Regions from separate parts of the Methylibium sp. T29 genome, predicted to be linked through region 3. Evidence: predicted binding sites of a transcription regulator. Region 3 holds the regulator's gene; each other region holds the start of a gene.

Region 1 (7,825 bases), on a different contig from region 3:
CGGCCTCGGTGTATGGTCGGCCCCCCGACATGCACCGAGGAGCCGCATCGATGAACCTTCGCGCACTGGCGATTGCCGCGGCCGTGGCCGCGCTGGGGCTGTTCGCCCTGCTCAACTGGCCCGCGATCACGGCGCCGACCGCGCTGACCCTGGGCTTCGCCGAGGTGAACGCGCCGCTCGGCCTGATCCTGCTGGCGGCCAGCGGCGTGCTGGTGGCGCTGTTCCTGGTCTACATCGTGTTCCAGCAGGCCGGCGTGATCATGGAAGCCCGCCGCACCGCGAAGGAACTCAAGTCGCACCGCGAGCTGGCCGACACCGCCGAGGCCTCGCGCTTCACCGAGCTGCGCGCCTTCCTCGACGGCGAGCTGCGCCGGATGGAGGCGCAGGGCGCCGCCACCACGCGCGAGCTGGGTGCGCGCATCGAACAGCTGGAGCGCCAGCTGCAGGAGCAGCTCGCCGAGTCCACCCGCACGCTGTCGGCCTACGTAGGCGAGGTGGACGACAAGCTCGACCGCCTGTTGCCGCCGCCGCAGCTGCCGCGCTAGCCGCGGCGCCGCCTCAGCCGTTGCGGAACAGAAAGCTGTAGGCGTTGAGCGCCGGCACGCCGCCGAGGTGGGCGTACAGCACCCTGGAGCCGGCGGGGAACTCGCCGCGCCTCACCTTGTCGATCATGCCCTGCATCGACTTGCCCTCGTACACCGGTCGGTGAGCATGCCTTCCTGGCGTGCGCACAGGCGGATGGCGTCGAGCGTGCCCTCGCTCGGCAGGCCGTACTCGGGGCCGCCGTAGCGGGTGTCGAGCACCACGTCCTGCGCGGTGATCTCGCGGCCCAGGCCCACCAGCTCGGCCGTGTTCTGCGCGATGCGCAGGATCTGCGCGTGGGTCTGCTCGGGCTTGGCCGAGGCGTCGATGCCGATCACGCGCTCGGCCCGGCCGTCGGCCGCGAAGCCCACCACCATGCCGGCCTGCGTGCTGCCGGTCACCGAGCAGACCACGATGTAGTCGAACTTGAAGCCGAGCTCGGCCTCCTGCGCCCGCACCTCCTCGGCGAAGCCGACGAAGCCCAGGCCGCCGAGCCGGTGCTCGGAGCAGCCGGCGGGAATGGGGAAGGGCTTGCCGCCAGCGGCCCGCACGTCGGCCATCGCCTGCTCCCAGCTCGGGCGGATGCCGATGTCGAAGCCAGCGGCGTCGAGCCGCACGTCGGCGCCGAGGATGCGTGACATCTCGATGTTGCCGACGCGGTCGTACACCGCGTCGGCGTAGTTGACCCAGTTCTCCTGCACCAGCACGCACTTCATGCCGAGGTGGGCCGCCACCGCGGCGACCTGGCGCGTCTGGTTGGACTGGATGCCGCCGATCGACACCAGCGTGTCGCAGCCCTGCGCCAGCGCCTCGGGGATCAGGTACTCGAGCTTGCGGGTCTTGTTGCCGCCGAAGGCGAGGCCGCTGTTGCAGTCCTCGCGCTTGGCGTAGAGCTCGACCTGGCCGCCGAGGTGCGCACTCAGGCGCTTGAGCGGCTGGATGGGCGTGGGCCCGAAGGTGAGCGGATGGCGAGGGAAGCGCTGGAGGTTCATGGCGGGGTTCCTGCGAGGGCGAAGACGATGGTCGTCATCTTAGGAAAATTGCCTGAAACCAGGGTTGCAAAGAAGTCCGTTATTGCGCAGCATAGAAAGGCCGACCGGCCTGAATTAAGCTTTGAATTGCTCGAAATAAAAAATGTGCGCAACAAAAGTTCGTCAACGTGTCGCGCCCTCTCGTGCGACGACACCACCGCCCCCGGCGAGCCTGGACCGCACCGACAAGGCCATCCTGCGCGCGCTGCAGCGCGACGCTTCGGTGTCGAACGTGGCGCTGGCCGCGAAGGTGAACCTCAGCGCGCCGGCCTGCCTGCGCCGCGTCGAGCGGCTCAAGCAGGCGGGGCTGATCAAGGGCATCGTCGCGCTGCTGAACCCGGCCGCGCTGGATGCCGGCATGCTGGTGATGATCGGCGTGGTGCTGGACCGCTCCACACCCGATTCCTTCGCCGACTTCGAGAAGGCCGCCGCCCGGGTGTCGGGCTGCATGGAGTGCCACGTGGTGACCGGCGAGTTCGACTACTTCATGCTGGTGCGCACGCGCGACAACGACAGCTTCAATCGCCTGCATGCCGAGCAGCTGCTGCACCTGCCGGGCGTGCGGCAGATCCGCTCGTTCATGGTGCTCAAGCAGGTGCTGTCGACGACGCAGTTTCCGGTTTGATAGGCGGTTGCGTTCGAACAGACGAGATGGGTGCGCGTCTGGCGCGAGATCAGGCCGGCGGGGCGCTCTGGTGCGCTCATGTCCCCCGCCGCCCGCCCCTGCAGGCCGGGCGGCTCCTCCTCTACTTCGCTTCGCAGAGCGCCCCACCGGCCTGATCCACCACCGTCATGGGTGTTCGCCGTCGCAGCTCACATTTGTGTCGGCCACTCGATGGCCTCTGCCACCCCACACATCGACGACGCGCAACGCAAACGCTTCACCCCGCAGCCAACGGCGTGCTGGTCCGGCGACCCGAAAAGTCGGTCCAGCAACCCGCCTCGAAGTCGTAGAGCTTGCAGCGCCGCGCGGTGTCGGCGTACCAGCGCCACGAGAACGGCTGCACGACGATGTGCCCCGCGAGTCGCTCCTCCAACAGCTTCTGTGCCCGCTTCAGCCGGTACAGCGGCACGCTCATGTCCACGTGGTGCGCGGTGTGCTCCATGATGTGGTGCAGCGCGCTGCCCATGAAGGAGCGGAAGGTCAGGTGCACCGTGGTGGACACGAAGGGCTGGGCGTCCGCCCAGCGCCGCTTGTCCTCGTACCACGCCACGCCGGTGTGCGTGTGGTGCACGTAGACCACGAAGCCGATCATGCCGTTCCAGAACACGAAGGGCAGCACGAAGCCCGTCAGCACCAGCAACGTGGCCGACTGGCCGGTGGCCGCCGCGGCCGCCACCAGGCCGGCGATCCATGCCGCCGCGCCCGCGACCACCAGCACGCCGTCCCAGAAGAATGCCGCGCGCCGCGTCGGCATGGTGCGCCGGTTCGGGAACAGCAGCCGGTTCCACCAGATCTCCACCAGGTAGTAGAGCCAGGGTGCCCAGCCGCTGCGGTACACGCGCTCGAGCCTGCGCCGCCAGCGCGGCAGCGCGCGGTAGGCCTCGAGCGTGCGCGGCTCCCAGACGAAGTCGAAGCCCTTCAGGTTGGTGTAGCCGTGGTGCACCACGTTGTGCCCCACCTCCCACAGGCTGTAGGGCGTGAGCGAGGGCAGGAACACCAGGCGGCCGAGCCAGCGGTTCAGCCGACGGTGCGGCGTGAGGCTCTGGTGGCAGGCGTCGTGGCCGAGGATGAACAGGCGGCCGATCACGAAGCCGGCCGCCATGCCGGCCAGCAGCTTCATCGGCAGCGTCTCGAACGCCACGGTGGCGGTCAGTGCGGCGCCCAGCAGCAGCAGGTCGACGAGCGTCAGCGCGAGCGCGTAGGCCGTGCTGCGCGAGGCCAGCGGCGCCAGCCAGGCGCGGATCAGCTTGCGGTGGGGGATGGCGCTCGGGGCGGCGGACGGGGGCGCGAGGTCGGGACAGGCAGCAGGCATCGGAGGCGGGTGGCGCGAACGCAGGCGGATCGGAACGCCGAAGGCTAGGGCCGCGGGCGGGGGCTGTCCTTGACGGCGGTCAAGCGGGCGCGCCGGACGTGTGCGCTCGTTGCCCGTGCGCGCACGCCGCGCACGCGATTCGGGATGATCGGCGGCTTCGGCGCTGGCGGCTGCCGCGTCCCCTCTTCCTTCCCCGATGAATTCGACTTTCCTGCGCAGGGCCCTGGTGCTGGGCCTGCTGTCCTCGATCGGTCCGTTCGCGATCGACATGTACCTGCCCGCGCTGCCGGCTATCGGCAGCGCGCTGCAGGCCGACGTGCACGCGGTGCAGATGAGCCTGATGGCATTCTTCGTGTCGTTCGCGATCAGCCAGCTGGTCTACGGCCCGGCCTCCGACATGTTCGGCCGCAAGCCGCCGCTGTACGTCGGCATCGGGCTGTTCATCGTCGGCAGCGTGGGCTGCGCGCTCGCGCCCGACATCGGTTGGCTGATCGCCTTCCGTTTCCTGCAGGGCCTGGGCGGCGGCGCGCCGATCGTGGTGCCGCGCGCCATCGTGCGCGACCTGCACACCGGCGTGGAGGCCACGCGGCTGATGTCGCTGCTGCTGCTGGTGTTCAGCGTGTCGCCCATCCTCGCGCCACTGATCGGCAGCTTCGTGATCGACGCCGCCGGCTGGCGCGCGATCTTCTGGGCCGTCACCGGCATCGGCGTGGTGGGCCTGCTGCTGGTGGCGCTGACGCTGGAGGAGACGCGGCCTGCCTCGCAGCGCACACAGAGCGATGTGGCGAGCACGCTGCGCGCCTTCGCGCTGCTGCTGCGCGACCGGCATTTCCTGGGGCTCACCGCGATCGGGGCCTTCGGCATGGCCAGCTTCTTCATCTTCCTGGCCAACTCGTCGTTCGTCTTCATCGGCCACTACGGGCTGACGCCGCGCGAGTACAGCCTGGCGTTCAGCGTGAACGCGGCCTCGTTCATCGGCGTGTCGCAGTTCGCCGGCCGGCTGACGGCACGCTTCGGCCTCGCGAGCATCGTGCGGGTGGCGGTGCTGGGCTTCGCGCTGTCGCTGGGTGCGCTGCTGGCGTTCAACCTGGCCGGCATCGACCGGCTCGACGTGATGATCGTCGTCATGCTCGTCGGCTACGGCTTCCTCGGCTTGGTGGTGCCCACCACCTCGGTGATGGCGCTCGACGACCACGGCGAGATCGCCGGTGCCGCGTCGGCGCTGATGGGCACGCTGCAGCTGGTGCTCGGTGCCGTGGTGATCGCGCTGATGAGCGGCTTCGCCGACGGCAGCGCGCGGCCGATGGTGGCCGGCATGGCGGCCGCGGCGCTGTGCGCGCTGCTGCTGACCTGGCTGACGCTGGGCGGGCGTCGGTCGGCTGCGTCCGCGGCGACGCGGCCCTGCAGCTGAGCCGTCGCGACGCTCAGTCGGACGGCGAGGACGAGGACGCGCCCGAGCCGCCGACCGACTTGAGCTTCTGCCCGCCGCTCTCGATCACCTCGCCGGTCTTGCGCACGCCCTTGCGGACCGCGCGGCCGGTGGCCTCGGCGCCGGTCTCGATGGCTTCGCCGGCCTTGTGCGCGCCGCGCTCGATCGCGGCGCCGGTCTTCTTCGCGCCACGCTCGATGGCTTCGCCGGTCTTGACCGCGGCGTTCGACACGGCTTCGCCGGTCGCGCTCGCGGCCTGTTTCACCTTGGATGGTTCCTCTGCGGTCACGGCGGCCGCGCAGGCGATCAGGGCAACGGCGATGACGGGGGTCTTGCGCATTGGCTCGCTCCTCGCGGACGGTGCGCCGGCGTCCCGCGGGGCGCCGGCCAGTCGCGATTCTGCGCGAACCGGTCGCGCTGCCTGTCGCAGGGTGTGTCCGTCAGTGGCTGATCATCCACGGCCGCTTGCTCGGGAAGGCCTTGGCGCCGTTGGCCGCGGTCACCGTGGCGCCGCGCCGCGTGGACGCGCCGGAGGAGCAGCAGCCGCAGCCCGACGGGTGCCGCAGGCGCTGGTAGTCGCGCGAGCTCTTCGGCTCATGTCGCGCGCGCTCGTTGACCTCGATCGCGCTGCGGGTGCTGCCGGCCATCAGCGCCAGCCGTGGCGCGCTGACGAAGACGCGCGGCGACTCGCGCTGGCAGTCGGGGCAGGTGGCCGGCTCGTTGCGGGCGGACAGCGTGCGGAAGGCGTCGAAGCCGCCGCACGCGGGGCAGGCGTAGTCGTAGGTGGGCATGGCGGCGGCCTCGGGGGACTCAGAGGTCGGGCGACAGCGGCATGTCGATCGAGCCGTCGAGGTACTTCACCGGCCCGGCGGCGCTGGGGTTGATGTCGAAGTCGAAGATCTGCGTCGGCAGCCACAGCGTCGCGCAGGCGTTCGGGATGTCGACCACGCCGCTGATGTGCCCCTGCACCGGCGCCGTGCCGAGGATGGAGTGCGCCTGCGCGCCGGAGTAGCCGAACTTCTTCAGGTACTCGATGGCGTTCAGGCAAGCCTGGCGGTAGGCCACGTGGACGTCGAGGTAGTGCTGCTGGCCGTGCTCGTCGACGGAGATGCCCTCGAAGATGATGTAGTCGTTGTAGTGCGGCGTGATCGGGCTGGGCTTGAAGATCGGGTTCTTGATGCCGTACTTGGCCATGCCGCCCTTGATCAGGCTCACCTTCATGTGCACCCAGCCGGCCATCTCGATCGCGCCGCAGAAGGTGATCTCGCCGTCGCCCTGGCTGAAGTGCAGGTCGCCCACGCTGAGGCCGGCGCCGTCCACGTACACCGGGAAGTAGATCTTGGAGCCGCGTGACAGGTCCTTGATGTCGCAGTTGCCGCCGTGCTCGCGCGGCGGCACGGTGCGCGCACCTGATGGGGCTGATCGACGGCCTGCTCGACCTGGCCCGCATCGAGGCTGGCCGGTTGCGGCTGGAGCCGGCGGCGCTGCCGCTGCCGGCCTTCCTGGACGAGCTGGTGCGCATGGTGCAGCCGCAGGCGCAGGCCAAGCGCCTGGCCTTCGTCTACACGCACAGCGGCCGCATGCCCGCGTGGGTGCACGCCGACGCCAAGCGGCTGCGGCAGATCCTGATCAACCTGCTGAGCAACGCGGTGCGCTTCACCGACGAGGGCACGGTGACGCTGCACGTCGACTGCCGGCGCGAGGTGGTGCGCTTCGACGTGGTGGACACCGGCATCGGCATCGCGCCGCAGGACCAGCAGCGCATCTTCATGCCCTTCGAGCGCGGCGCGGCGGGGCGCCGGCGTGGCGAGCCCGGCACCGGCCTGGGCCTCACCATCACGGCGCTGCTCACCTCGCTGATGGGCGGCGAGCTCGGACTCGTCAGCGCACCCGGGCGCGGCAGCACCTTCAGCGTGCGGCTCTACCTCCGCGAGGTGAGCGACCCCGGCCCGCAGGCCGAAGCGCCGCGCCAGGTGGGCGGCTACGTGGGTCCGAGGCGCACGCTGCTGGTGGTGGACGACCAGCCGGTGCAGCGCCAGATGCTGGCCGGCATGCTGGCGCCGCTGGGCTTCGTGCTGCGCGAGGCGGCCAGCGGCAGCGAGTGCCTCGACAGCCTGCGCGAGGCGGTGCCCGACGCAATCCTGCTCGACATCACGATGGACTACCTCGACGGCTGGCAGACCGCGCGGCTGGTGCGCGACGCCGGCTACACGCTGCCGATCCTGATCGTCTCGGCCAACATGTTCGAGAACCAGCCGAGCGCCTGCTGGCCGCGCAATGCCAGGCCTTCATCGGCAAGCCGGTGATCGAGTCGGAACTGATCGCGACGCTGCAGCGCCACCTCGGCATCGAGTGGATCGCCGCGCACGCGTCGACCCTGCCGCCACTGCCGCCGGAGGCCCCGGCCGACCTGCGCCGCCTGCCGGCCGAGGCGCGCACCGAGCTCTTGCGGCTGGCGCAGATCGGCCACGTGCACGGCCTGCGGCGTCAGCTCGACGCGATCGAGGCCAGCGATGCGCGGCATGCCGCGGCCTGTGCGCGGCTGCGCGCCTGCCTCGCGGCCTTCGATCTCGAGGGTCTGCAGGCCTGTCTGACGGAGGCCGCCGATGGACAGCCGGCCTGAACCGCCGCAGCCCGAGACCGCGCGCCCGGTGGTGCTGGTGGTCGACGACGCGCCCAGCAGCCTGGGCATGCTGTGCGACACGCTGGAGGACGCCGGCTACACGGTGCTGATCGCGCGCGACGGCGAGGCGGCGCTGCAGCGGCTGCGCCTGGTGGTGCCCGACGTGATCCTGCTCGACGCGATG
Region 2 (6,668 bases), on a different contig from region 3:
GCAGCGCATCGGGTGACTCGGTCGCCTCGTCGGGCGGCGTCCAGTAGCTCATGGTGGCGGTCCGCACCACGCCGGCGCGCGAACTTTCGTAGACGAAGGCCCGCCCGCCGGCGTCTCGCCACTGCGGCAACGTCTGCGCGTCGGTCTTGAGGTAGAGCTGGTCGGCGGCGATCAGACCGATCATCAGCCCGTCGAGGTAGAGGCCGTGGCCACCGAACATGCGCTTCGCATGCGCCGGTCCCACGGATGACAGCAACTCGACGCAGTGCGCAGCAAATTCGTCGCGGGGTGGGGCCATTGCCACAGTGTAGGCAGCGACCTTGGGGCGCAGGCCATCCTGCGGGGCAAAATCCGGGCTGCCTCGATGACACGCCACGCCAGCCCGCCACGGACCCGCCCATGACCCTGCCCTACGACCCGATGAGCCGGCCGGACAAGGCGCAACTGCGTCGCATGCTGCAGGCCGAGCGGCAGAGCCTGACCGATCGCCTGGAGCGTGCCGAACAGCTGCAGGGCGTGCTGCGGGTGTGGCTCACGCAGCGCGAGGACGTGACGGTCGGCGCATACTGGGCCATCAAGGGCGAGTTCGATCCCCTGCCGTCGCTGCACCGCTGGACCGAGGGTGCCGGACACGGTACCGGCGAGGGCCCGCCGCGCCGGATCGGCCTGCCGGTGATGAACCGCCAGACCAAGCAGCTGCGCTTCCACCAGTGGTACCCCGGCTGCCCGATGGAGGAGGATGCCTACGACATCCCCCAAGCCCAAGGGCACCGACCTCGTGATGCCGACGCTGTTGCTGGTGCCCTGCGTCGGCTTCGGCCCGAAGGGCCTGCGGCTCGGCTACGGCGGCGGCTTCTACGACCGCACGCTGGCGGCCCTGGAGCCGCGGCCGTTCACGGTCGGCATCGGCTACCGGCACGGCTACATCGACTGGCTCGAGGGCGAGCCGCACGACATCCCGCTCGACGCCATGCTCACCGAGGACGGCGTCGCCTGGTCGCGCGAAGACTGATCGCGCGCCGCCTCAGAAGCGCCAGCCGAGCCCGACGCCGAACAGCACCGGGTCGACCTTGAAGGTCCCCGCCTTCACCCCCGCAGCCGACACGTCGGTGCGGATCTGCACCTTCTTTACATCCAGGTTCAGCACCAGCCGGTCGCCGAGCGGCACGTCCACGCCGGCACCCACCGACAGGCCCACGCTGTTCTTCTCGATGCTGAACGGCGCCGGCAAGTCGACCGACGAGAAGCGCGTGTAGTTGATGCCCGCGCCGAGGTAGGGCTGGACCGCCGCGCCGGGCAGGAAGTGGTACTGCAGCGACAGCGTCGGCGGCAGGTGCTTGAGGCTGCCGATGCGCGTGCCGGAGGCACTCACGTCCTGCTTCTGCGGATAGGTCAGCACCAGTTCGGCGGCCCAGTTCGGCGTGAAGAAGTAGCTGATGTCGAGTTCGGGGAAGGTCTTGCTGTCGATGGCCAGGCCGACGCCGGTGCTGTCCTTGTTGGCCGGGTCGAGGTGCAGCGCGCGCACGCGCACCAGCCAGTCGCCGCCGGTCGGTGCGGCGGCCGCGGCGCCACCGAGGGCGGCGAGGGCGAGGGCGGCGAGGGTCTTCTTCTTCATGATGAGCTTCACTCCGGAATGCACGGGGAGCTTCCCGCCCGTGCATTGCAGTGCGTGGCGGGACGCCGCGGCTTGCGTTGGCTCAAGCGCGCGGGCGCGCAGCGTTGAAGCCGCTGCGGCTTTCTGAGGCAGATCAACCCGACGCGTCGCGGTGTGCACGCGGCGCTACAGTCGCCGCACCGCCTTCCCAGGAGTCGCGATGGCCCGCTCGACCGCCTACCTGAAGACCTACCGCGTCGGCCGCAAGCTGCGGCTCAAGGACATCGACCCCGGTGCGCGGCCGGCCGCCAGCAGCAGCCGCGAGGCCGACGATGCGCGGCTCGCCGAACTGGCGATCGAGATCGACCGCCTGCAGGACCTGCTCTACGCCAACGGCAGTGCCGGCCGACCGCCCAAGCTGCTGCTGGTGCTGCAGGGCATGGACACCTCGGGCAAGGACGGCACCGCGCGCTCGGTGTTCCGCCAGTGCAGCCCGCTCGGCGTGCGCGTGGCGGCCTTCAAGGCGCCCACCGAGGTGGAGCGCGCGCACGACTTCCTGTGGCGCGTGCATGCGGTGGTGCCGCGCGCCGGCGAGGTGGTGGTGTTCAACCGCAGCCATTACGAAGACGTGCTGGTGCCCTTCGTCGAAGGCTGGATCGACGCCGCCGAGCGCCAACGCCGGCTGGCCCACATCAACGCCTTCGAGCGCCTGCTGCACGACAGCGGCACGACCCTCGTCAAGTGCTTCCTGCACATCTCGAAGGACGAGCAGCGCGAACGGCTGCAGGCGCGTCTGGACGACCCCGCCAAGCGCTGGAAATTCCAGGTCGGCGACCTCGAGACGCGCTCGAAGTGGAGGGCCTACCTGGCCGCCTACGAAACCGCGCTGGCGGCCACCTCGACCGCCTGCGCGCCCTGGCACGTGGTGCCGGCCGACAGCAAGAGCAACCGCAACCTGATGATCGCGACGCTGGTCGCGCAGGCGCTGGCGGGCATGAAGCTCAAGCCGCCGAAGCCCGACTTCGACCCGGCGGCAGTGCGCGTGGTCTGAGCGCGCCGCGCGCGTTTCAGCCGCGCGCCGACGCGAGCCGGCGGCAGACCTCCAGCGTCAGCGCCGACTGGTTGAGCGTGTAGAAGTGGATGGCCGGGGCACCGCCGGCGATCAGCCGCTCGCACAGCCGCGACACCACCTCGATGCCGAAGGCGCGGATCGACGCGGCGTCGTCCATGTAGCCCTCCATCTTCAGGGCCACCCAGCGCGGGATCTCGATGCCGTCGCGCATCGCGAACTGCGCGATGCGCGCGTAGTTGTGGAACGGCATGATGCCCGGCACGATCGGCGCGTCGACACCCAGCGCGCGCACCTCGTCGAGGAAATGGAAGTAGGCGTCGGGGTTGTAGAAGAACTGCGTGATCGCCGCGTCGGCGCCGGCCTTCATCTTGTTGGCGAAGTGCTGCAGGTCGCGCCGCGCGTAGCGCTGCTGCGGGTGGTACTCGGGGTAGGCGGCCACCTCGATGCGCAGGTCGGTGCCCTGGGTCTCGCGCACGAAGGCGATCAGCTCGTTCGCGTAGCGGAACTCGCCGGCCGTCGCGGTGCCGCTCGGCAGGTCGCCGCGCAGCGCGACCAGGCGCCGGATGTTCTGCGCGCGGTAGGAGGCCAGGATCTCGGCGATGCCGGCGCGCGTCGAGCCGACGCACGACAGGTGCGGCGCCGCCTCGAAACCCAGTGCGGCGATGTCGCGCACCGTCGACAGCGTGCGGTCCCGCGTCGAGCCGCCGGCACCGTAGGTCACGCTGAAGAACTCGGGGGCCGCGCTGCCCAGCTCGCGCACCACGGTCTTCAGCTTCTCGCTGCCGGCCTCGGTGTTGGGCGGGAAGAACTCGAAGCTCACCGGCACCGGCAGCTTCAGGGAAGGTGTGTCGCTCATGTGTCTGACTCCAGCCGCCGGCCCGCAGGCACGGCACAGATGAAAAATTCGCGGTTCCCGTCGCCGCCGGCGACCACGCTGTCCAGCCACGCCGTCACGTCCAGGCCCAGTTCGCCGCAGGTGGCCCGCAGCTTGCGCTGCACCTCGCGTAGGAGGCGGCGCTCTTCACCAGGCCGCCCTTGCCGATGTCCTTGGGCTGCAGCTCGAACTGCGGCTTGACCAGCGCGAGCAGGTGGCCGTCGGCCGCGAGCAGCGGCACCAGTGCCGGCAGCACGGTGGTCAGCGGGATGAAGCTCAGGTCGGCGACGACCAGGCCGAAGCCGCCGGCCGGCATGGCCGTGCCCAGCGCCTCGCGCGTCAGGCCGCGGGCGTTGATGCCTTCGAGGACGGTGACCTGCGCATGCCCGCGCAGCGAGGGATGCAGCTGGCCGCGACCGACATCGACGCCCACCACGTGCGCCGCGCCGTGCGCCAGCAGCACCTCGGTGAAGCCGCCGGTGCTCTGGCCGACGTCGAGCGCGGTCACGCCGGTCACCGCCAGGCCGCACTGCGCCAGCGCGCCGTCGAGCTTGAGCCCGGCGCGCGACACCCAGCGCAGTTCGGCGTCGTCGGTGATGCGCAGCTCGGTGGCCTCCGGCAGGTCCTCGCCGGATTTGCGCAGCCGCACCCAGTCGACCGCCGCGCGCCGCTCGACCGCGCCACGGTCGATCAACCGCTGCGCCGCCGAACGCGTCGGCGCAAGCCCACGCTGGACAATCAACTGATCAACTCTTGGCATGAGATAGAACCGAGTGGACGCCGCGGGTCCGGCTCCGCCGGCCCGCCAGCGTCGCCCCTTTCGAGGGGGAGCGGCGCAGCCGCAACGGGGGTGGGTGTCAATACCGATAGGTGTCGGCCTTGTACGGACCGGACTTGCTGACACCGATGTACGCAGCCTGCTCGTCAGTCAGCTCGGTCAGCATCGCGCCGACCTTCTTCAGGTGCAGGCGCGCCACCTTCTCGTCCAGGTGCTTGGGCAGCACGTAGACCTTGCCGGCCTGGTAGTCGGCGCTCTTCGTGAAGAGCTCGATCTGCGCGATGGTCTGGTTGGCGAACGACGAGCTCATCACGAAGCTCGGGTGTCCGGTGGCGCAGCCCAGGTTCACGAGGCGGCCCTTGGCCAGCAGCGTGATCTTCTTGCCGTCCGGGAAGACGACGTGGTCGACCTGCGGCTTGATCTCGTCCCACTTCAGCTTCTCGAGCGAGGCGACGTCGATCTCGTTATCGAAGTGGCCGATGTTGCAGACGATGGCCTCGTCCTTCATCGCCGCCATGTGCTCGTAGCGGATCACGTTCTTGTTGCCGGTGGCGCTGACGAAGATGTCGGCCTTGTCGGCGGCGTACTCCATCGTCACGACCTTGTAGCCTTCCATCGCGGCCTGCAGTGCGTTGATCGGGTCGATCTCGGTCACCCACACCTGGGCGCTCAGCGCGCGCAGCGCCTGCGCCGAGCCCTTGCCCACGTCGCCGTAGCCGGCCACGCAGGCGACCTTGCCGGCGATCATCACGTCGGTCGCGCGCTTGATGCTGTCGACCAGCGACTCGCGGCAGCCGTACAGGTTGTCGAACTTGCTCTTGGTCACCGAGTCGTTGACGTTGATTGCGCGGAACAGCAGCGTGCCCTTCGCGCTCATCTCGTTCAGGCGGTGCACGCCGGTGGTGGTTTCCTCGGTCACGCCGATGATCTGGGCGCTCTTGCGCGTGTACCAGGTCGGGTCCTGCGCCAGCTTGGCCTTGATCGCGGCGAACAGGCAGGTCTCCTCTTCGCTGGTGGGCTTGGAAATCACCGACGGGTCCTTCTCGGCCTTCTGGCCCAGGTGCATCAGCAGCGTCGCGTCGCCGCCGTCGTCGAGGATCATGTTTGGGCCTTCGCCGTCCGTTCCCTTGGCGCCGAAGTCGAAGATGCGGTGGGTGTAGTCCCAGTAGTCCGTGAGCGTCTCGCCCTTGTAGGCGAACACCGGCGTGCCGGCCGCCACCAGCGCGGCGGCGGCGTGGTCCTGCGTGGAGAAGATGTTGCACGAGGCCCAGCGCACCTGCGCGCCCAGCGCCTGCAGCGTTTCCACCAGCACCGCGGTCTGGATCGTCATGTGCAACGAGCCGGTGATGCGCGCACCCTTCAGAGGCTGGCTTGCGGCGAATTCCTGGCGGATCGCCATCAGGCCGGGCATCTCGGTCTCGGCGATCTTGATTTCCTTGCGACCCCAGTCGGCGAGCGACAGGTCGGCAACGTGGTGATCGTGGGTGGGGGTGGGCTTGAGGACGGCGCTCATGGACGGGTCTCCGTGATTCAGGAAACCGCAGGACGCCGCAGGAGAGGGTGTGCTCACCGGCGGCGGGGGCCTGCGGGTGAGCGCCGTTGCATCGGGGGATGACTTTCGAGCCTGGCTCCCGGGCGGGAGTTGCAACGCTCCTCGAAAGTGGGCGGATTCTAGCCGGTCTGCCCGCCATCCCCGGTTCGCGGCAGGGTCTCGGGCCGGCCGCCGTGCTCAGGTGCCCGGCATCGCCCGGTAGCCCGGCAGGGCGCGGACGCGCTCGATCCAGCGCGCGATGTGCCGGTACGGCGCGAGGTCGATCCCGCCCTCCGGCGCCAGCGCGACGTACGGGTACATCGCGCAGTCGGCGATGGTCGGTCGGCCGATCGCCAGCCAGGCGTGGTCGGCCAGGTGGGCATCGAGCAGCGGCAGGATGCGGGCCGCCCGGGCCAGCGTGTCGGCCTTGTCGAGCGTGTAGCCGAAGCGGTCGACCAGCCGCGCCGACGCGGGGCCGTTCTGGATCTCGTTGGCCGCGGTCGACAGCCACTGCACGATCTCGGCCTGCAGCGGCGCCTCGGCCGGCCACCAGGCGGCGCCGCCGTAGCTGCCCGCCAGGTGCACCAGGATCGCCTGCGAGTCGCGCAGCACCCGCTCGCCATCGACCAGAATCGGCAGCTCGCCCCAGGGGTTGAGGTCGGTCAGCGGCGGCCGCTTGTGCGCGCCGCCGAGGAAGTCGACCGGCACGATCTCCAGGTCGATGCCCGCCAGCGCCGCGAACAGCCGCACCTTGTAGCAGTTGCCGGACAGTTCCAGGTCGTAGAGCTTCATGCCGTGTCTCCTTGGGGGATCAGTTGG
Region 3 (8,223 bases):
CGGGCAGGGCCTCGAGGCGCTCGATGCCGACGGCCGGCGCTGGCGGCTCGGGTCGGCGGCCTGGGTCGGCGTCGTGCCGCCCACCGATCTTGCGCGGCCGGCGGTGTGGCTGGCGCCTCAGGACGGGACAGCGGCCCCGCCGCACGCGCGCTTCGAGTTCGACGAGGTGCTGCGCCCCGATACGGCCGGCCTGCTGCAATCGCTGCGCGAGCAAGGCATCAGGTTGCGCCTGCTCTCGGGCGATCGCGCGGGGGCCGTGCAGGCGGTGGCCCAGCGTCTGGGCCTCGCGGATGCACGGCACGACGCGACGCCGCAGGACAAGCTGGCCAGCCTGCGCGCACTGCAGCGCCAGGGGCACCGCGTCCTGATGGTGGGCGACGGCCTGAACGACGGCCCGGTGCTGGCCCAGGCCGACGTGTCCGTCGCGCTCGGCCACGGCGCGGCGCTCGCGCAGCAGCGCGCCGACATCGTGGTGCTGGGCAGCCGGCTCGGTGAGATTGCCCATGCGCGTGGCGTCGCACGTCGCTGTGCCGCCGTCGTGCGCCAGAACCTGGCCTGGGCGGCAGGCTACAACGCGGTCTGCGTGCCGCTGGCCCTGCTGGGCTGGCTGCCGCCGTGGGCTGCTGGGCTGGGCATGGCGCTCAGTTCGCTCGTCGTGGTCGGCAACGCGCTGCGCCTTGCGCGCTGAACACAAAGGGACGGCGGACCGGATGGACAGCCTTTACCTGCTTTTGCCGATTTCGGTGCTGCTTGCGCTGGTCGTGCTCGGTGTCTTCGCCTGGGCGGTGCACCACGGCCAGTTCGACGACCTCGAGCGCGAGGCCACCCGGGTGCTGGAAGAGCCCGGCGCCTGCGGCGCGCCCGCCACGGCGGCCGACCCGAACGCGCACGCATCGACCGAAGCTTGACCGGCGTCAAGCCGCATCAAGGCTCCGGTTCGGACACTCCCTGTCATCGACAGGATGCGAGGAGAGTTCGATGAACGCAATGGCGGCCCAGGGAGCAGCGCCGGTCTACGAGGATCGTGTGGTCACGCAGTTCGCGCTGGCGGCCGTGCTGTGGGGCGTGGTCGGCATGGCGGTGGGCGTGCTGATCGCAGCGCAGCTCACGTGGCCGGAACTCAACTTCGGCATTCCCTGGCTGAGCTACGGGCGGCTGCGGCCGCTGCATACCAACGCCGTGATCTTCGCGTTCGGCGGTTGCGCGCTGATGGCCACCTCCTTTCACGTGGTGCAGCGCACCTGCCAGGTCCGGTTGTTCGCGCCGGCGCTCGCGCACTTCACCTTCTGGGGCTGGCAGGCGGTGATCGTGCTGGCGGCGGTCACGCTGCCGCTGGGCATGACCAGCGGCAAGGAGTACGCGGAACTCGAGTGGCCGATCGACATCCTGATCACGCTGGTGTGGGTGGCCTACGCGGTGGTGTTCTTCGGCACCATCGGCATCCGCAAGGTGCGCCACATCTACGTGGCCAACTGGTTCTTCGGCGCCTTCATCCTGACGGTGGCGCTGCTGCACCTGGTGAACAGCGCGGCGCTGCCGGTGAGTCTGACCAAGAGCTACTCCGCCTACGCCGGCGTGCAGGATGCGATGGTGCAGTGGTGGTACGGCCACAATGCGGTGGGCTTCTTCCTGACGGCCGGCTTCCTCGGGATGATGTACTACTACATCCCCAAGCAGGCCGAGCGCCCGGTGTACAGCTACCGGCTGTCGATCGTGCACTTCTGGGCACTGATCTTCACCTACATGTGGGCAGGCCCCCACCACCTGCACTACACCGCCTTGCCCGACTGGGCGCAGAGCGTGGGCATGGTGTTCTCGCTGGTGCTGCTGGCGCCCAGCTGGGGCGGCATGATCAACGGGATCATGACCCTCAGCGGTGCCTGGCACAAGCTGCGCGACGACCCGATCCTGAAGTTCCTGATCGTCTCGCTGTCGTTCTACGGCATGTCGACCTTCGAGGGGCCGATGATGTCGATCAAGACCGTCAACGCGCTCTCCCACTACACCGATTGGACCGTCGGACACGTGCACAGCGGCGCGCTCGGCTGGGTGGGCTTCATCTCGATGGGCTCGCTGTACTACCTGATCCCGCGCATGTTCGGCCGCAAGGAGATGTACAGCGTGCGGGCGATCGAGCTGCACTTCTGGATCGCGACCATCGGCGTCGTGCTCTACATCGCCGCGATGTGGATCGCCGGCGTGATGCAGGGCCTGATGTGGCGCGCCATCAACCTGACGGCACGCTGGTCTACAGCTTCGTCGAGAGCGTGAAGGCGACCTTTCCGTTCTACGTGGTGCGCCTGCTCGGCGGCCTGCTGTACCTGAGCGGGATGCTGCTGATGGCCTGGAACGTGGTGATGACCGTGAAGGCGGGCCGCCGCGCGCTTGTGCCGGTGCCCACCGCGCTGGCGCGCGCCTGAACCCTGCCGAGGACCCGATGACATGAGCAACGAACACAACGCAGCGCCGGCCCGTGGCCACGAGCGCATCGAGACTACCAACTGGCTGATGATCGTGCTGATCCTGGTGGTGGTGGCTGTCGGCGGCCTGGTCGAGATCGTGCCGCTGTTCTTCCAGCGCAGCACCACCGAGCCGGTGCCCGGCCTCAAGCCCTACACGGCCCTGCAGGTGGCCGGCCGCGACGTCTACGTGCGCGAGGGTTGCTACAACTGCCACTCGCAGATGATCCGGCCGTTCCGCGCCGAGACGCTGCGCTACGGCCACTACTCGGTGGCGGGCGAGTTCGTCTACGACCGGCCGTTCCAGTGGGGCAGCAAGCGCACCGGTCCCGACCTGCACCGGGTTGGCGGGCGCTACAGCGACGAGTGGCATCGCCTGCACCTCGCGAACCCGCGCGACCTGGTGCCCGAGTCCAACATGCCCGCCTATCCCTGGCTCGCCAAGGCGGCGCTCGATCCGGCCGAGATGCCTGGAAAGCTGCGCGCGCTGCGCGCCCTGGGCGCGCCGTACACCGACGCCGAGCTGGCGCAGGCCGGCGAGGACGTCAAGGGCAAGACCGAGCTCGACGCGCTCGTGGCCTATCTCCAGGTGCTCGGCACCGCGGTGAAGTGAGAAGGGGACGCACGAAATGAGCCTGAACGAATTGCGGGCAGCCGTGACGCTGCTGTCCTTCCTGGTCTTCATCGGCATCGTCGCCTGGACCTTGTCGCGTCGGCGCAATGAGAGCTTCGAAGAAGCTGCCCGTCTGCCGTTCGCGGCCGACGAGGCCGCAACCCGGCTGGGGGGCCGTCATGAGTGATTTCGTCGCGGTCGGTTGGCCGCTGTTCATCGCCATCGTCACGATCGCCGGCCTCGCGGCGTGCCTGGTGCTGCTGTTCATCGCCAGCCGCCGTAAGGTGATGGCCGGCGACAACACCACCGGCCATGTCTGGGACGAGGATCTGCGCGAGCTGAACAACCCGCTGCCGCTGTGGTGGATGGGTCTGTTCGTGCTGACGGTGTTGTTCGGTGCGCTCTATCTGGTGCTCTATCCGGGGCTGGGCACCCACCCAGGCCAGCTGCGCTGGACCTCGCAGTCGGAGTACGAATCGGAGATGGCGCGCGGTCGCGCCCAAGTGGAGCCTCTCTACGCGCGCTTCACCACGATGTCGGCCGCCGAACTGGCGCGTGACCCGCAGGCCCATGCGCTGGGCGAGCGGCTGTTCATCAACAACTGCGCGCAGTGCCACGGTTCCGACGCGCGGGGCAGCAAGGGTTTTCCGAACCTGACCGATACCGACTGGCTGCACGGCGGGTCGCCCGAGCAGATTGCGCAATCGATTGCCCAGGGGCGCCAGGGCATGATGCCGCCGATGGCGGCGGCAGTCGGCAGCGCCGACGATGTGCGCAACGTCGCGAACTACGTGCTGAGCCTTTCGGGCAGCCCGCACGACAGCATCGCGGCCCAGATCGGACGCACCAAGTTCACGGCCTGCGCAGCCTGCCACGGCCCGGGCGGCAAGGGCAACCCGGCGCTCGGCGCGCCCAACCTCAGCGATCGGATCTGGCTGCACGGCTGGGGCGAGGAGGCGGTGGTCCGGATGATCAACGAAGGCAAGACCAACGTGATGCCGGCGCACGCCGGGCGGCTGAGCGATGCGCAGATCCAGGTGCTCGCCGCCTACGTCTGGGGGCTCTCGAACGGCGGGGCCACGACAACGGCCGCAGCGAAATGAGTCACCGCCGCCGCCCTGGCGCGAGTTGTCGATGAGTCGACCGGCGTCACGCGTGATCCCGATCGCGCCGGTGTCCGACGACACCGGCGAGATGGTCTCGCTGTATGCGAAGCAGGCGACCATCCACGCGCGTTCGGTGCATGGCTGGTTCGCTGCGTGGCGCTGGGCGCTGGTGTGGCTCACGCAGCTGGTGTTCTACGGGCTGCCCTGGCTGCCCTGGAACGGCCGCCCGGCGGTGCTGTTCGACCTGGGCGCACGGCGCTTCTACATCTTCGACCTGGTGCTCTACCCGCAGGACTTCATCTACCTGACGGGCCTGCTCATCCTGTCGGCTTACGGGCTGTTCCTGTTCACCGCGGTGGCAGGCCGCCTGTGGTGCGGCTACGCCTGCCCGCAGACGGTCTACACCGAGATCTTCATGTGGGTCGAGCACCATATCGAAGGCGACCGCCAGGCGCGCCTGAAGCTCGATGCCGCGCCCTGGGGCGCCGCGAAGCTGGCCCGCCGGTCGGCCAAGCACGCGGTGTGGCTGGCGATCGGCCTGTGGACTGGCTTCACCTTCGTCGGCTACTTCACGCCGATCCGCGAACTGGGCGGCGAGGTGCTCGCGCTGATCGGTCTGGCCGGCCCGGGGTCGGCCGGGCCCGGCCCCTGGGAAGCGTTCTGGGTGCTGTTCTACGGCTTCGCGACCTATGGCAACGCCGGCTTCATGCGCGAGCAGGTGTGCAAGTACATGTGCCCGTACGCGCGCTTCCAGAGCGCGATGTTCGACCACGACACCCTGATCATCAGCTATGACGGCGGGCGCGGAGAGCCGCGCGGCTCGCGCCCGCGCAGCCTGGCGCACGACGCGCTGGCCGCCCAGGGCAAAGGCGACTGCATCGACTGCACGCTGTGCGTGCAGGTCTGCCCGACCGGCATCGACATCCGCGAGGGGCTGCAATACGAGTGCATCGGTTGTGCCGCCTGCATCGACGTGTGCAACGGCGTGATGGACAAGATGGCGTATCCGCGCGGACTGATCCGCTATGCGACGCAGAACGGCCTGGCTGCCGGGCAGAGCAGGCTGGACTGGCGGCGTGTGTTCCGTCCGCGCGTGCTGGTCTACGGCGTGATCCTGCTGCTGATCTCGGTCGGCTTCGTCACCAGTCTCGTGCTGCGCAGCCCGATGCGCGTCGACGTGGTGCGCGACCGCGGTACGTTGGCAAGGCTGGTCGACGAAGGGCGCATCGAGAATGTCTACCGGTTGCAGATCATGAACGCCACCGAGTCGGAGCAGCGCTACCGGGTGGTGGTGAGCGGCATCGCCGGCGCGCAGGCGCAGGTGCGTGACGAGGTGCGGCTGGCCCCGGCCGAGTCGCGCTGGGTGCCTGTCGCGGTGCAAGTGCCGCCGCAGAGCGCCGCGGCCCTGGGCCCCGGCGCCCACCCCCTGCGCTTCGAGATCATCCGCGAGGCCGACGGCATGCAGCCGGCGGCCAGCGTGTCCGAGAAATCCACCTTCGTCGTGCCGCGCTGAACGCGGCCCTCTCCGGAGCAACCCATGACCCCGAACGAGAACGCAACCCGCCCGACGCCCGCGCCTGAGCGGCCGCTGCCCTGGTGGCGCGAGCCCATGCTGTGGCTGGTGCTGGGCGGCCCGCTGGCGGTCGTGGTGGCTGGCATCGTCACTGCCGTGATCGCCGTGCGTGGCAGCGACCCGGTGCTCAGCCGCAGCAGCGAACCGCTGGGCAGCGACACGCCGGCAGTGCAGGCGCGCAATCATGCGGCCACGCCGCGCCCCGAGCGCTGAGCGTGGTGCCGCCCGTCGACCCGGAGCTCGCGACGATGAGACAACGCACGCTGTGGATCGCCTGGCCGTCGTTCCTGATGGCGGGTGTGCTGGAGGTCCTGGTGTTCAGCGCAGCCGACCCGGCGGAACTGAACGGCTGGGTCGGGCGCGCGCTGGAGACGGTGTCGCCGGCTGGCGTCTACACGCTGGCCTTCTTCGCGTTCTGGACCGTGTGCGCGCTGACGTCGATGTTGACGCTGCTACTGGCAACGCCGGAGCCGGCCAATACCGAGCCGCGCCGCTGGCCCTGAGTCGCGCCGGGCGAGGCAGGCGGCGAACCTTCAGCAGGCCGGGCCGTTGACGAGCCGGCGCAGCCCGGATTCGTCGAGCACGCGGATGTCGCGCTGCTTCACCTCGAGCAGACCTTCGTCCTGGAACTTCGAGAAGGTGCGGCTCACGGTCTCCAGCTTGAGACCGAGGTAGCTGCCGATCTCCTCGCGCGTCATGCGCAGCACGAGCGACGAGGCCGAGAAGCCGCGTGCCTGCAGGCGCTGCGTGAGGTTCAGCAGGAAGGCCGCGAGCCGCTCCTCGGCCCGCATGCTGCCGAGCAGCAGCATCACGCCGTGGTCGCGCACGATCTCGCGGCTCATGATCTTGTGGAACTGGTGCTGCAGCGGCGTGGATTCGCGCGACAGCTTCTCGAGCTGCGAGTAGGGGATCTGGCAGACCTGGGAGTCCTCCAGCGCCACCGCGTCGCAGGCATGGCGGTCGGTGCTGATGCCGTCCAGTCCCAGCAGTTCGCCGGCCATCTGGAAGCCGGTCACCTGGTCGCGGCCGTCGTCGGCGGACACGCAGGTCTTGAAGAAGCCGGTGCGCACCGCATAAAGCGACTCGAAGCGATCCCCGGCGTGGAACAGCGTGTCGCCGCGCTTCACGGGGCGGCGGCTGCCGACCAGCTGGTCGAGGTGGTCGAGATCGTCGTCCGACAGCCCCACCGGCAGGCAGAGCTCGCGCAGGTTGCAACTGGAGCATGCGACCTTGAGGGCCTCGATGCGGATCGGTTCACGTTCCATGCGCTTCATTATGATCTTGTGCGCCACCCGCGATGGAGCATGTGAGTCGGCGGCAGTGTCGTGAGGGGCAAGTTGCATGATCGACCTCAAGCTGTGCGTGGATTGTCGGAGGCCGCCGGCGACCGGCCTTGACCCAGATCAAGAGCCCGGTGAGAGGCCCTCGGCACAGTCCGGACATGCCCCCTCCGACCCTGACCGACATGCTGGAACCGGCTGCGCCGAGCGAGGAACTCCTGAGTCGTCTGGACGCCGGTGGGCCGCGCTACACCTCCTACCCGACTGCCGACCGCTTCGTGGAGGCCTTCGGCCCCGCTCAGTACCGGCAGGCCCTGGGCCAGCGCCGCAGCGGCGCCCCGGCGGCCGGCGCGGTGGGCGGCGGCACACCGCTGTCGATCTACGTCCACATCCCATTCTGCGAGTCGGTCTGCTACTACTGCGCCTGCAACAAGGTGATCACCCGGCAGCACCGGCGCGGCACCGAGTACCTGGAGTGGCTGGGCCGCGAGGTGGCATTGCACCAGGACGTGATCGGCAGCCGCCAGCGCGTCAGTCAGCTGCACCTCGGCGGCGGTACGCCGACCTTCCTGGACGATGCGGAGCTGTCGCAGCTGATGGCCCTGCTGCGCGGCGCCTTCGACCTGCAGCCGCAGGCCGAATGCTCGATCGAGGTCGACCCGCGCACCGTCAGTGCCTCGCGGCTTTCGCACCTGAAGGCGCTGGGCTTCAACCGCCTGAGCTTCGGCGTGCAGGACTTCGACCCCGAAGTGCAGCACGCGGTGCACCGCGTGCAGCCGGCCGAGCAGGTGGAGGCGCTGATCGCCAGCGCGCGCGCATTGGGCTTCGATTCGATCAACGTCGACCTGATCCACGGCTTGCCCAAGCAGACCCCGGCCTCGCTGGCCCGGACGGTGGAGCAGGTGGCGCGGTTGCGGCCGGACCGCGTGGCGCTCTACAGCTATGCGCATCTGCCGCAGCGCTTCAAGCCGCAGCGGCGCATCCATGCGGCAGACCTGCCGGGCACCGCCCAGCGCGTGACGATGCTGTCGAACGCGATCGCCGCCTTCCTGGCGCACGGCTACGACTACATCGGCATGGACCACTTCGCCCTGCCGGGTGACGCGCTGGCCGCGGCCAAGCGGCAGGGCCGGCTGCACCGCAATTTCCAGGGCTACAGCACCCAGCCCGACTGCGACCTGATCGGCCTGGG

Evidence for each region. Region 3 encodes FNR, which switches genes on or off when oxygen is low (the NO sensors DNR and NnrR bind a similar motif). Its sites were predicted from a motif close to TTGATNNNNATCAA; they were not measured.
Region 1: a site for FNR is predicted at 3,659-3,672, ahead of x551_RS15015 (fatty acid desaturase). Genes of this name have one in related genera too.
Region 2: a site for FNR is predicted at 1,739-1,752, ahead of x551_RS16175 (OmpW family outer membrane protein). Genes of this name have one in related genera too.

What each region holds. Positions count from the first base shown of each region.
Region 1 covers NZ_AZND01000141.1:285-8,109, reverse strand. The annotation lists gene x551_RS15030 (LapA family protein) at 51-545, shown strand; partial or broken gene x551_RS15025 (1-aminocyclopropane-1-carboxylate deaminase) at 559-1,574, opposite strand; gene x551_RS15020 (Lrp/AsnC family transcriptional regulator) at 1,717-2,238, shown strand; gene x551_RS15015 (fatty acid desaturase) at 2,495-3,589, opposite strand; gene x551_RS15010 (multidrug effflux MFS transporter) at 3,786-5,000, shown strand; gene x551_RS15005 (hypothetical protein) at 5,014-5,358, opposite strand; gene x551_RS15000 (zinc ribbon domain-containing protein) at 5,459-5,809, opposite strand; partial or broken gene x551_RS14995 (acetamidase/formamidase family protein) at 5,829-6,455, opposite strand; partial or broken gene x551_RS14990 (ATP-binding protein) at 6,425-7,641, shown strand; partial or broken gene x551_RS14985 (response regulator) at 7,625-7,825, shown strand, end outside.
Region 2 covers NZ_AZND01000170.1:64-6,731, forward strand. The annotation lists partial or broken gene x551_RS16165 (TfoX/Sxy family protein) at 1-298, opposite strand, end outside; partial or broken gene x551_RS16170 (5-formyltetrahydrofolate cyclo-ligase) at 400-1,012, shown strand; gene x551_RS16175 (OmpW family outer membrane protein) at 1,025-1,615, opposite strand; gene x551_RS16180 (polyphosphate kinase 2 family protein) at 1,815-2,645, shown strand; gene metF (methylenetetrahydrofolate reductase [NAD(P)H]) at 2,662-3,522, opposite strand; partial or broken gene x551_RS16190 (TlyA family RNA methyltransferase) at 3,519-4,300, opposite strand; gene ahcY (adenosylhomocysteinase) at 4,398-5,831, opposite strand; S-adenosyl-L-homocysteine riboswitch at 5,903-5,980, opposite strand; gene x551_RS16200 (glutathione S-transferase) at 6,048-6,641, opposite strand; gene x551_RS16205 (VOC family protein) at 6,638-6,668, opposite strand, start outside.
Region 3 covers NZ_AZND01000134.1:537-8,759, reverse strand. The annotation lists partial or broken gene x551_RS14700 (heavy metal translocating P-type ATPase) at 1-688, shown strand, start outside; gene ccoS (cbb3-type cytochrome oxidase assembly protein CcoS) at 678-908, shown strand; partial or broken gene ccoN (cytochrome-c oxidase, cbb3-type subunit I) at 988-2,420, shown strand; gene ccoO (cytochrome-c oxidase, cbb3-type subunit II) at 2,443-3,072, shown strand; gene x551_RS14680 (CcoQ/FixQ family Cbb3-type cytochrome c oxidase assembly chaperone) at 3,089-3,259, shown strand; gene ccoP (cytochrome-c oxidase, cbb3-type subunit III) at 3,252-4,175, shown strand; gene ccoG (cytochrome c oxidase accessory protein CcoG) at 4,207-5,691, shown strand; gene x551_RS26165 (hypothetical protein) at 5,716-5,964, shown strand; gene x551_RS14660 (hypothetical protein) at 6,000-6,254, shown strand; gene fnr (fumarate/nitrate reduction transcriptional regulator Fnr) at 6,285-7,025, opposite strand; partial or broken gene hemN (oxygen-independent coproporphyrinogen III oxidase) at 7,193-8,223, shown strand, end outside.